Regions from separate parts of the Gordonia sp. Z-3 genome, predicted to be linked through region 1. Evidence: predicted binding sites of a transcription regulator. Region 1 holds the regulator's gene; the other holds the start of a gene.
The links. The regulator HspR, encoded in region 1, represses chaperone genes until heat shock. The targets are predictions, from matches to a motif close to ANNTGAGTNNNNNNNACTCANNT.
Positions count from the first base shown of each region.

Region 1 (5,975 bases):
CGCTAGGCTCTCTGGGGCGGGCATCGATCCCGCCGACCATGCGACACGCTCAGGGGAGGTGACCGGCCCGTGGCCAATCATTCGCGACACGTCCTCCACCAGCTCCGCGAGCTGATCAACCGCGACCCCGACCGGTTCTCGGCCAACATCTACACGCGCATGTTCGCCATCGATCCCGATCTTCGCGAACTGTTCCCGGCGGTCATGTCCGGTCAGCGCGATGCGTTCTTCCGGGTCATCGACCACGTCCTCGACGTGATTCCGCAGGCAGATGGCCACCCCGAGCTCGTGGAGTTCCTCGCCCAACTCGGCCGTGATCACCGCAAATTCGGAGTCCGCCCCGAGCACTACGGTGTCATTTATCGGGCACTGATCGCCGAGTTCGCATCGCTGCTGGGTGACTACTGGGATGACGAAACCGCCCAGACGGTAACCCAGGCGATGATGCTGACCACCGGCGTGATGCGCGGCGCCGCCGAGACAGCGCCGTTCCCGGCGCTCTGGTCGGCGGAGGTGGTGGAGAAGTTCCGCATCACCCGCGACCTCGCGGTGGTGCGGCTGCTGTCCAAGGCACCTCTACGGTTCGCCCCCGGCCAGTACCTCGAGGTGCAGATTCCGCAGCGCCCGAAAGCGTGGCGAAGTCTGTCGCCGGCGATCCCGCCCAACCCGCGCGGTGAGCTGGAGTTTCACGTGCGGGGCGTGCAAGGCGGCACTGTGAGCTGCGCCATCGTCGGCGAGACGCGGGTCGGCGACGTCTGGCATTTCGCACAAGGGCACGGCACCCTGCACATCGAACCGGACCGCCCGGTGGTGATGGTGGCCGGCGGGTCCGGCCTGGCGCCGCTGCGGGCGCTGCTCATCGAAATGTCCAAGCGCGCCGATACTCCGCCTACCCACATCTTCTACGGCATGCGCTATCCGGGCGAACTCTACGACCTCGTCGTATTGCGTCGAATTGCGGCGACCAACCCTTGGCTGCGCGTCACCGCGGTTTCCGAAGAGACCACCGATCCGTGGTGGATCACCGCGGTGGCCACCCCCGAAGCGCTGGACATCGAGCACCACATCGGCACCCTCGCCGATGTCGCCGCAGCCGCCGGCCCGTGGGACGAGCACCAGGTGCTCATCGCCGGATCGGCGAAGATGATCGAGGCGACTCGCCGGCGAATGCTCATCGCAGGTGCTCGGGCGAGCCTCATCCAGCACGACCCCGTGGTCTGACGAAAGACTCGGACCTACGGGCCGGGAGTCTGACCGGCGACGGACACGGTGGTCGTCTCGGTGACCGTCTCAGTCGGCTGCTCGGTGACCGTCTCGGTCTCCGTCGACGTCTCCGTCTCGGTTTCGGTCTCCGTCGTGGTGCTCGTGGCATCGCGCGATTCGGTCACCGTTGTGGTGGCGACGCGGGTGCGGACCTCGGTGACCGGCGCAGCGGTGCGGGTCACCGTCGACGCTTCTGCGGTCTCGGTGACCGTCGTAGTTGGTGTCGGCTCCTCTTCGGTGGCGTCCACACCGGCGAACACCGCGGACGCCGCAATCGCACCGAGGGCCAGTGCCGCCGCCATCGCCGCGCCGATGAGCCACCAGCGACGCGTCGACGGGGTACGCACAACCGCCCCCGGCCGCAGCGCCAACACCGCCGCGCCGACCGCCGCCGCGAGCGCCGGTTGATCAACGACAGTGACCGGTCGCGCCAGCGCATACTCGAGAGCCGCCGACGTTCCGGCCACCTCGGCGCCGGGGCCGGTGAGAACCACCGACGTGACGGCAGACCCTCCGGGTGCCGCCATCACCGCGTCGGCGACAGCGCCCGCATGGGCGGGATCGGTGACCGGGCCGGGCGACCCGTACGCGAACTCGGCCGTTCCAAGGACCTCGCCGGTTGCCGAATCGAGGTTGACGACCGACGAACCCGGCGACGGGACGGCGTCACGATCCAGATCAATCGCAGCGACGATCCCGGTACCGGATGCGGCAGTCCGGGCCACCTCTGCCAACGCCGCCGGCATGTCGGTGACGGCCACCTTGTCGTACCAGGCCGGCCGCGACGTACCCGGCGCCAGATTGGCCTGCAGGTAGCTCTGGGTGGCGGGTCGGGCGCAGGCGACACCGATGCGATTGATCTCGTACGGCACCGAGTCGACGAGTTCGTGGATGGCGTTCTCGGCGCTCTGCGCCGACGGATCCGGAAGGTCGACGAGGTTGCTGGCGATGATGTCACCGTCGGCACCGCGCACCACGGAGGCGACCCGATCCTCGACCACGGAGATCCCGAGGACCGATCCGTCCGAGTTCGAACCGCCCCCGTACTGGGCGCTTCTGGTCTCGGCCATGTCCTCGTCCTGTCTACAACGACGCTTTTGTCCCGAGTCAGGGTAACGGGTGGGCCTAGGTGCCGATCAGTCGGTCTTGCGCTTGCGGCGGGGCTGCCACACCACCAGTGCGCTGGTCCGCGGCACCGGCACCAGCTCGCCGCCCCTACGAGCCGCGCCGCTGTCGACTTCGGATTGCAGCTCGCGGATGCGCTGCTGCAGGGCGTCGACCTGGTTCTCCAGATCGATGATGCGTTTGATGCCGGCGAGGTTGACGCCCTCCTCCTGCGACAGGCGCTGGATCTCGCGCAGCACCTCGACGTCGCGTGCGGAGTACCGCCGACCACCGCCGGTGGTGCGCTGCGGCGTGACCAGTCCGAGCCGGTCATAGGTCCGCAGCGTCTGGGCGTGCATGCCGGCCAATTCCGCCGCGACCGAGATCATGAAGGTCGCGGCGGCTTCCCCGTCGAACTTGTTGCGTTCGTGGTTACCGGCCACCATCATCGCCCCCAACCGGCGCGCGGATCGAATCCGGCGGCCTTCTCCGCGGCGGCATATCGACGCATGGCCTCGACCGCGTCGTCGTCGAGCTTCGGCGGCACGGCGACCTTCACCGTCACCAACAGGTCGCCCGCCCCACCCGAACGTTTCGGCACACCTCGTCCGCGCACGCGCAGGGTGCGCCCGTCGCTGGTGTTGGCGGGAATCTTGACCCCGACGCTGCCGTCGAGGGTCGGCACCGACACGGTGGCCCCGAGCACCAGTTCGGAGATGCTGACCGGCAATTGCACCTTCAGGTCGTTGCCGCTGCGGGTGAACACCTTGTCCGCGGTCACGTGAACCACCACGTACAGGTCACCCGACGGGGCACCGCGGCGACCTGCCTCGCCCTGGCCGGCCAGCCGGATACGCTGTCCGTCCTCGACGCCCGCCGGGATACGCACGTTGATGGTGCGGGCGCGCACCTTCACGCCACTGCCGTCGCAGTCGGTGCACGGATCGTCGATCCGTGACCCGGTGCCCTGGCAGTCCTGGCACGGTTCGCTGAACCCGAACGCGCCCTGGTTGCGGCTGACGAATCCGGACCCGTTGCAGTTCGGGCAGACGCGCGGACTGGTACCCGGTTTGGCACCACTGCCGTGGCAGGTGGTGCACGGCGCCGGGCTGGTCACCCGAAGCGGTACGGTCGTGCCGGTCGCGGCATCCTTGAACGTCAGGGTCGTCTCGGTCTCGAGGTCGTTGCCTCGCTTGGGCCGCGTCGCCGTGGAGGTTCGCGGACCGCGATTGAACAGCCCGTCGAATAGGTCGCCGAAACCGCCCGCCGACTCGCCGCCGGCGCCACCACCACCGCCGAACAGGTCACCGATGTTGAAGTCGGCCCCCGGCGTCGTCGTGTAGTGCGTTCCACCGCCTCCCGAGAAACCGCCGGGAAAGCCATTGCCCCCGCCACGGAATCGCCCACCGGCGAACATCGCGCGGGTCTCGTCGTATTCTTTGCGCTTCTCTGGATCGGCCAGCACGCTGTGTGCTTCGGACACCCGCTTGAAGCGTTCTTCGGCCGCGGTGTCGCCCGGGTTCGCGTCCGGATGGAGTTCGCGGGCGAGCTTCCGGTAGGCCTTCTTGATCTCTTCAGCCGAAGCGTCAGAAGCAACGCCCAGGTCCTTGTAGAAGTCGTGTTCCAACCACTCCCGTTGTGGAGCCACCAGACGTCACCTCCTTCGATATCTCAGTTGTCTGGATGAAGTTGTGTGGAGCGGGCCACGAAGGATTGCCGTGCACAACCCTTCGTGGCCCGTCGTCGGTGCGCTTATTGTGCACCAGTCTGTTCGGCCGCATCGCTCGGTACGTCCGACGGATCGGTGACCGTGACCATCGCGTGACGGATCACCTTCTCGCCGAGCCGGTAGCCGGTGCGATAGACGGCGCCGATGACGGGTTCGGCCCCATCACCGTCGTGCTGGACGGCCTCGTGCAGTTCCGGGTCGAACACATCGCCCGGCGCACCGAACGTGGTGAGGCCCTCGGCCGACAGCGCGGCGACGAGTTTGTCGGCCACGCTGCGTAGCGGCCCCTCGTCGAGGTCACCGTGCTGGCGGGCACGATCGAGATCGTCGAGCACCGGCAGCAGTTTGTCGATGAGCAGCTGCTTGCCGTAGAGGACCGAGCCCTGCTTCTCTTCTGCGGCACGCCGCCGGAAGTTGGCGAACTGGGCACGCTCCCGCTGCAGATCTGCCGTCAGCTCGGCGACGCGCTCGTCGGCGAGATCACTCACCTCCGGCTCGCCGTCGGCCTGCGGATCGGCGACGGGTTCGGCCTCCGCAGGGCCGGGCCCGGCGGCCGGCTCCTCGCGCACCTCGCCCGTCTCCGGGTCGATGCGACGACGATCGGTCACCGTGACCGGTTCCTGCTCCTGGACGCCTTCCGGCTCACCTGCGGTCACTTGTTGTCTCCGGAGGAGGACGGTTCGTCGACGACCTCGGCGTCCACGACATCGTCGCCACCGGCGTTGTCACCCTGCGGCGCCTCACCGTTGGGCGACTCGGCGGCCGACGCGGCGTAGATCGCCTGACCCATCTCCTGGGACTCGGTCGAGAGCTTCTCCACCGCGGACTTGATGGCCGCGATGTCGGTGCCCTTCAACGCCTCCTGCGCTTCGGAGATGGCCGCGTTGACCTTGTCCTTCACCTCGCCGGGAACCTTGTCCTCGTTGTCTTTGAGGAACTTCTCGGTCTGGTGCACCAGCGACTCGGCCTGGTTGCGGGTCTCTGCCTCTTCACGACGCTGACGGTCCTCGTCGGCGTGTGCCTCGGCGTCCTTGATCATCCGGTCGATCTCGTCCTTGCTCAGGCCCGAGCCCTCCTGGATGCGGATGGAGTTCTCCTTGCCGGTGCCCTTGTCCTTCGCGGTGACGTGCACGATGCCGTTTGCGTCGATGTCGAAGGTCACCTCGATCTGCGGGACACCCTGCGGCGCAGGCGCGATGCCACCGAGCTCGAACGATCCGAGCAGCTTGTTGTGCGAGGCGATCTCGCGCTCACCCTGATAGACCTGGATCTGCACCGACGGCTGGTTGTCCTCGGCGGTGGTGTAGGTCTCCGACCGCTTGGTCGGGATGGTGGTGTTGCGCTCGATCAGCTTGTGCATCACGCCGCCCTTGGTCTCGATACCGAGGCTCAGCGGGGTGACGTCGAGCAGCAGCACATCCTTGACCTCGCCGCGCAGCACGCCGGCCTGCAGTGCCGCGCCCACGGCGACGACCTCGTCCGGGTTGACGCCCTTGTTGGGCTCCTGGCCACCGGTCAGTTCCTTCACCAGCTCGGTGACGGCAGGCATACGGGTCGAACCGCCGACCAGCACCACGTGGTCGATGTCGCCGACGGCGATGCCGGCGTCCTTGATGACCGCCTGGAAAGGCGAGCGGGTGCGCTCGAGCAGATCGGAGGTGATCTTCTGGAACTCGCTGCGCGAGAGCTGCTCGTCGAGGAACAGCGGGTTCTTCTCGGCGTCGACCGTGATGTAGGGCAGGTTGATCGAGGTGCTCTGCGAGGCAGACAGTTCGATCTTGGCCTTCTCGGCAGCCTCACGCAGACGCTGCATGGCCATCTTGTCCTTGGTCAGGTCGATGCCGTTCTGGCTCTTGAACTTCTCCACGAGCCAGTCGAC
Region 1 covers NZ_JAZARS010000015.1:37,967-43,941, forward strand. The annotation lists gene VX037_RS17260 (FAD-binding oxidoreductase) at 70-1,221, shown strand; gene VX037_RS17265 (hypothetical protein) at 1,236-2,333, opposite strand; gene VX037_RS17270 (heat shock protein transcriptional repressor HspR) at 2,400-2,816, opposite strand; gene dnaJ (molecular chaperone DnaJ) at 2,813-4,015, opposite strand; gene grpE (nucleotide exchange factor GrpE) at 4,120-4,752, opposite strand; gene dnaK (molecular chaperone DnaK) at 4,749-5,975, opposite strand, start outside.

Region 2 (5,975 bases), on a different contig from region 1:
ACAAGGCCGCCAGGCCGCAGGCGACGGCGGCGAGGACGAAGGCCAGCGACACCGATGGTCCGGCGACGTCACCGGCCGTGCGGGCCGTGAGGGTGAAGATGCCGGCACCGATGACGACCGCGACACCGAAGGTCGTCAAATCCCGCGTGGTCAGGTCCTTGCGTAATCGACTGCGCGGCTCATCGGTTTCGGCGATCGACTGCTCGACCGACTTCGTCCGCCATATGCCGACTCCGGGCATGGTGTCTCCTCAATGCGAGTTGTGCTCGCGCAGTGTGCATCCGGCTGCCGGGAACTCCCGCTTGTGGCGGTCGGCCGGGGTGCGCGGGATCGGTGTCCGCGGGCTGCGCCCCGGCCTGTCAGGTGAGTGCCGGCATTGCCCGCCATGCAAGCAGTGTGATGTGGCACACGCCAGATGAAGACGCGAAATCCGGGTCAGGACGCAAAGATCGTCGTATTGACCGGCTTCGTGTGGAAATTTCTTGCGCGCAGAGTCGTGACGACGCTCGCCGGGTGCCGTTGGTGCGTCGTCACCGATGCCACGAGCCGAGCACGATCATCGTCTTCGTCCCGGTCGCCTTGCCGCCCCGACGTAGATGGTTGATGACCTGCTGCAGGTGGCTGTGGTCGCGGGCGCGCACCTTCACCAGCATGTCGGGGTCGCCGGCGATCGTGTAGACGGCCTCCACCTCGGGTATCTCCGTCATCGCCTGCATCATCTCCTCGGGTTGCGACGTGCCCACGTAGCGCACCTCGGTGAAGGCATGCACCGGCCAGCCGAGTGCCGTCTGGTCGATCGTGGCGGTGAATCCGGTGATCACCTGCTGGGCACGTAACCGATCGACTCGGCGCTTGGTCGCTGCGACGGACAGATTGACCCGGCCGGCCAGCTCCGAGAAGGTGGCGCGGCCGTCCTCGGACAGCAAGGCCAGCAGGGCCAGATCAACATCATCGAGATCGACCATGCGCAACAATTTATCGAAAGCGCTCTCCCGGTGATAAACGTTTGCGTCACGAGGGTCAGTTCGCGCCAAGTCCTTGCGGCCGCATTTCGGTCGGTCATAGCGTCGGGCGCCATGACCACAACCTTCGCAGCATCCGACTTGACCGCCGAACTCCACCAGCGCGATTTCGAACAGCTCGTCATCTGCCGAGATCCCGAGGTGGGACTGGAATCGGTTATCGCCGTACATGATACGACGCTTGGGCCATCGCTGGGCGGTGTGCGGATGCGTCGCTATCCGTCTCGGGCGGCCGCGGTGGCGGATGCGATGGATCTCGCCCAGGCGATGACCTACAAGGCCGCGCTCGCCGGAGTGCCGCTCGGCGGCGGCAAGAGTGTGATCAACGCCGATTCGCGCGTGGCCAACCGTGACGAGGTCTTGATCGCTCACGCCAAATATGTTGCGGCATTGAATGGTCGCTATATCCCGGCACTCGACATGGGCACGTCGGTGCGCGATCTGGAGCTGATCGGACGTCACGTCCCGGTGGTGTGCGCGCAGCGCGGCGACCCGTCCTACTTCACCGCGCGTGGCGTGGTGCGCAGCATCGAGGTCGCGCTGGAGGCCTGTGGTCGATCCGTCGCGGGCAGTCGCGTGGCGATCCAGGGGCTGGGGAATGTCGGTCTGCACGTCGCCCGGATGCTGTGTGCTGCCGAAGTGGAGGTGCTCGCCGCCGACATCGATCCGGTACGGGTGCACGACGCGGTCGACGAACTCGGGGTCACCGCCACGGATTTGGCCGACATTCTGTTTGCCGACGCCGATGTGCTGGCACCATGCGCCGCCGGCGGGGTCATCGACGAGCATGCGGTCCCCCGGTTGCGGGCTTCGGCACTCGTCGGTGCCGCCAACAACATGCTCACGACCCCGGCGCTCGCCCGCGATCTGCGCGAGCGTGGCATCGTGCACGTCCCCGACTTCGTCGCCAACGCCGGTGGGCTCATCGCGGTAGAAGCCGAACTCCGCGACGACGAGAGCGGCCTCGCCGACCGCGTCGATGCCATCGCGGACACGGCCCGCGACATGGTGAACCGTTCGGAGCGAAACGGTGTCGACGTGGTGAGCGCGGCGCTGTCGATGGCCACCGAGATCATCGAGGGCAATCGCAAGTATCGGCCGTGGTTCCGCGCGTAGTGTCACAGCGGTGACCGAACCGCTGCTGGTGGATGTGCGTGACGGTGCCGCACTGGTGACTCTCGATCGGCCGCAGGCGCGCAACGCGCTCAGCCCGGATCTGGCCGATGGCCTGAGCGCGGCACTGCGCCGACTCGACGCGGACGACGCCGTTCGGGCGATCGTGCTCACCGGTGCCGACCCGGCATTCTGCGCGGGACTCGACCTCAAGAGCCTGGCCGCCGACGGACCCGCCTACCTCGAGGCCATCCGCGAGTCGAACTGCATCCGGCTGGTTGGTGAGCTCGCCACACCCGTGGTGGGTGCGGTAAATGGTGCGGCATTCACCGGGGAAGTGGTGGATGCGGCCCTGGCATTGCGCATCGGCCTGGTGACCGAGGTCGTCGCACACGAGGATCTGCTGGGACGCGCATGGGACCTCGCACGGCGGATCGCTGATGCCGACGGTGAGATGATGCGGTCGGTCAAGCGGATCTACGACGCGGGCTGGGATGCGACAACCGGGGCGGCCCTCGATGTGGAAGGGGAGTTGGCAGCGGCGGCGGCGCCGGAGTGGTCGGCGCTGGAAGCGAATCGACAACAGGTCATGGCACGCAACCGGGCGCAGTTGTGAGTGTTGGGGCGGCCGCCTATCGCTCTCCGCAAGCGCCTACTCCTCGCGCCCGTGGACGTGTCCTGCGTCACCGATGAAGCTCAAGTTGAGTGAAATAGACTCAAGTTTGTTGGCGTTACACCTCTCGTATGGCTCATACTTGAGCCTGTTGGACTAAAGAGAGAAAGGTACACGCCCGTGGACAGCTTCAACCCGACCACCAAGACGCAGCAGGCCCTGAGCGCTGCTGTGCAGGCGGCGGCCTCTGCTGGTAATTCCGACGTGCGCCCGGCCCACATCCTGGTGGCCCTGCTCGATCAGTCCGACGGCATCGCCGCGCCGCTGCTCAAGGCGGTCGGGGTGGACCCGTCGACGGTTCGTTCGCAGGCTCAGGCACTGGTGAACCGAGCGCCGACGGTGTCCAGCGCGAGCGCGCAGCCGCAGCTCTCCCGCGAGTCGATCGCGGCAATCAGTGCAGCTCAGCAGCTCGCCGGTGAGCTCGACGACGAGTACGTGTCGACCGAGCACATCCTGGTCGGGCTGGCCACCGGAGACTCGGAGGTCGCCAAGCTGCTGGCCAACGCCGGCGCGACCCCGCAGACCCTGCGGGATGCGTTCGTCTCGGTGCGCGGTAGTGCCCGCGTGACCAGCGAGGACCCGGAGTCGACATATCAGGCGTTGGAGAAGTACTCCACCGACCTGACCGCGGCCGCCCGTGAGGGCAAACTCGACCCGGTCATCGGACGTGACACCGAGATCCGCCGCGTGGTGCAGGTACTGAGCCGCCGCACCAAGAACAATCCGGTGCTCATCGGTGAACCCGGCGTCGGCAAGACGGCCATCGTCGAGGGGCTGGCGCAGCGCATCATCGCCGGCGACGTCCCTGAATCGCTCCGCAACAAGACGGTCATTTCCCTGGACATGGGTTCGATGGTGGCCGGTGCCAAGTACCGCGGTGAGTTCGAGGAACGCCTCAAGGCGGTGCTCGACGAGATCAAGGGATCGGCCGGTCAGGTCATCACCTTCATCGACGAGCTGCACACCATCGTCGGCGCCGGTGCGACCGGCGACTCCGCGATGGACGCCGGAAACATGATCAAGCCGATGCTCGCCCGCGGCGAGCTGCGGTTGGTCGGCGCGACGACGTTGGAAGAGTATCGCCAGCACATCGAGAAGGACGCCGCGCTCGAACGCCGCTTCCAGCAGGTCTACGTCGGCGAGCCGTCGGTGGAGGACACCATCGGCATCCTGCGCGGACTCAAGGATCGTTACGAGGTGCACCACGGTGTGCGCATCACCGACTCCGCGCTGGTGTCGGCGGCGACGCTGTCCGATCGCTACATCACCTCGCGCTTCCTGCCGGACAAGGCCATCGACCTGGTCGACGAGGCCGCGTCGCGCCTGCGGATGGAGATCGATTCGCGTCCGGTCGAGATCGACGAGGTCGAGCGCATCGTGCGCCGGCTCGAGGTCGAGGAGGTCGCCCTGCAGAAGGAGACCGACGAGGCCTCGAAGGAGCGCCTGGAGAAGCTGCGCGGCGAACTCGCCGACCAGAAGGAGAAGCTCAACGAACTCTCGGCTCGCTGGCAGTCGGAGAAGACCGCCATCGATGCTGTGCGCGACGTCAAGGAGGAGCTGGAACGGCTTCGCGGAGAAGCGGATCGCGCCGAGCGCGAAAGCGATCTCGGCCGTGCCGCCGAACTGCGCTACGGCCGGATCCCGGGCCTCGAAAAGGAACTGGCGGCCGCGCTGGAGAAGACCGGCACCGATCCCGGCCAGGACGTGATGCTGCAGGAGGAGGTCGGACCCGACGATGTGGCGCAGGTCGTGTCGTCGTGGACCGGAATCCCCGCCGGCCGCATGCTGGAAGGTGAGACCGCCAAGCTGCTGCGCATGGAAGATGAACTCGGACAACGGGTCATCGGCCAGAAGGACGCCGTGCAGGCGGTGTCGGATGCGGTCCGTCGCGCCCGCGCCGGGGTGGCCGATCCGAATCGTCCGCTGGGCTCGTTCATGTTCCTCGGCCCCACCGGTGTCGGTAAGACCGAGCTGGCCAAGGCCCTGGCCGAGTTCCTGTTCGACGACGAACGTGCGATGGTCCGCATCGACATGAGCGAGTACGGAGAAAAGCACAGCGTCGCACGGCTCGTCGGCGCGCCTCCCGGCTATGTCGGGTATGAGGCGGGCGGTCAGCTGACCGAGGCGGTGCGGCGTCGGCCGTACACGGTGGTGCTGTTCGACGAGATCGAGAAAGCGCACCCGGACGTGTTCGACGTGCTGCTGCAGGTGCTCGACGAGGGTCGCCTCACCGACGGTCAGGGCCGCACGGTGGACTTCCGCAACACCATCCTCATCCTCACGTCCAACCTGGGCGCGGGTGGCGACAAGGACCAGGTGATGATGGCCGTGCGCAGTCGGTTCAAGCCGGAGTTCATCAACCGTCTCGACGATGTGATCGTCTTCGACGCGCTGAGCCCGGAGGAGCTGGTGTCCATCGTCGACATCCAGCTCGCCCAGCTGGGCAAGCGCCTGGCGCAGCGTCGCCTGGAGCTGTCGGTCACCCCGAAGGCCAAGGAGTGGCTGGCCGAGCGTGGCTTCGATCCGCTCTACGGTGCCCGTCCGCTACGGCGGCTGGTGCAGCAGGCGATCGGCGACCAGCTCGCGAAGGCGTTGCTGGCCGGCGACATTCACGACGGCGACGTGGTGCCGGTGAATGTGGGTGCCGACGGGGAGTCGTTGGTGCTCGGCTGAGCCGGCAGAGTCGCAACTGACTGAAATCGGCTCCCTCAGGTCGGACCGAGGGGATATCCCCTCGGAGCCGTCCGAGGGGGCCGATTTCAGTCACGGGCGGATTCTTGCGTTACGGGTTTCGATACGCGCCGGGCTCGCAAGCTCGCTCGGCGCTACTCCAACCCGCGGGGGTGGGGTCTGGCCGCTGCGAAACCCGCCACGGCGATGAGGCCCCCAACTCGGTGGTCGAGTAGTCGCGAGCGGCAGCGAGTGACGTATCGAGACCGGCCTCAGCTACCGATCTCGGCCGCGGCCCGATACAACCACGAGACGACCAGCGCACCCGGATCGACCACGCCGCGGGCATTCTCGCCCACATAGCTGGCCCGTCCCTTGGCGGCGGTGGTGTCGCGGGTGGATTCGGCGCCGTCCTCGGCTGCCTGCGCGACCTCATCGAGCGCCGCGCCATCGTTCAACGCGCCGGCTGCCGGGGCCAACGCGTCGACCATCGTGTT
Region 2 covers NZ_JAZARS010000014.1:126,281-132,255, reverse strand. The annotation lists gene VX037_RS16880 (APC family permease) at 1-241, opposite strand, end outside; gene VX037_RS16875 (Lrp/AsnC family transcriptional regulator) at 531-965, opposite strand; gene VX037_RS16870 (Glu/Leu/Phe/Val family dehydrogenase) at 1,077-2,138, shown strand; gene VX037_RS16865 (enoyl-CoA hydratase-related protein) at 2,149-2,751, shown strand; gene clpB (ATP-dependent chaperone ClpB) at 2,929-5,481, shown strand; gene VX037_RS16855 (dihydroxyacetone kinase family protein) at 5,751-5,975, opposite strand, start outside.
Region 2: a site for HspR is predicted at 2,835-2,857, ahead of clpB (ATP-dependent chaperone ClpB). Genes of this name have one in related genera too.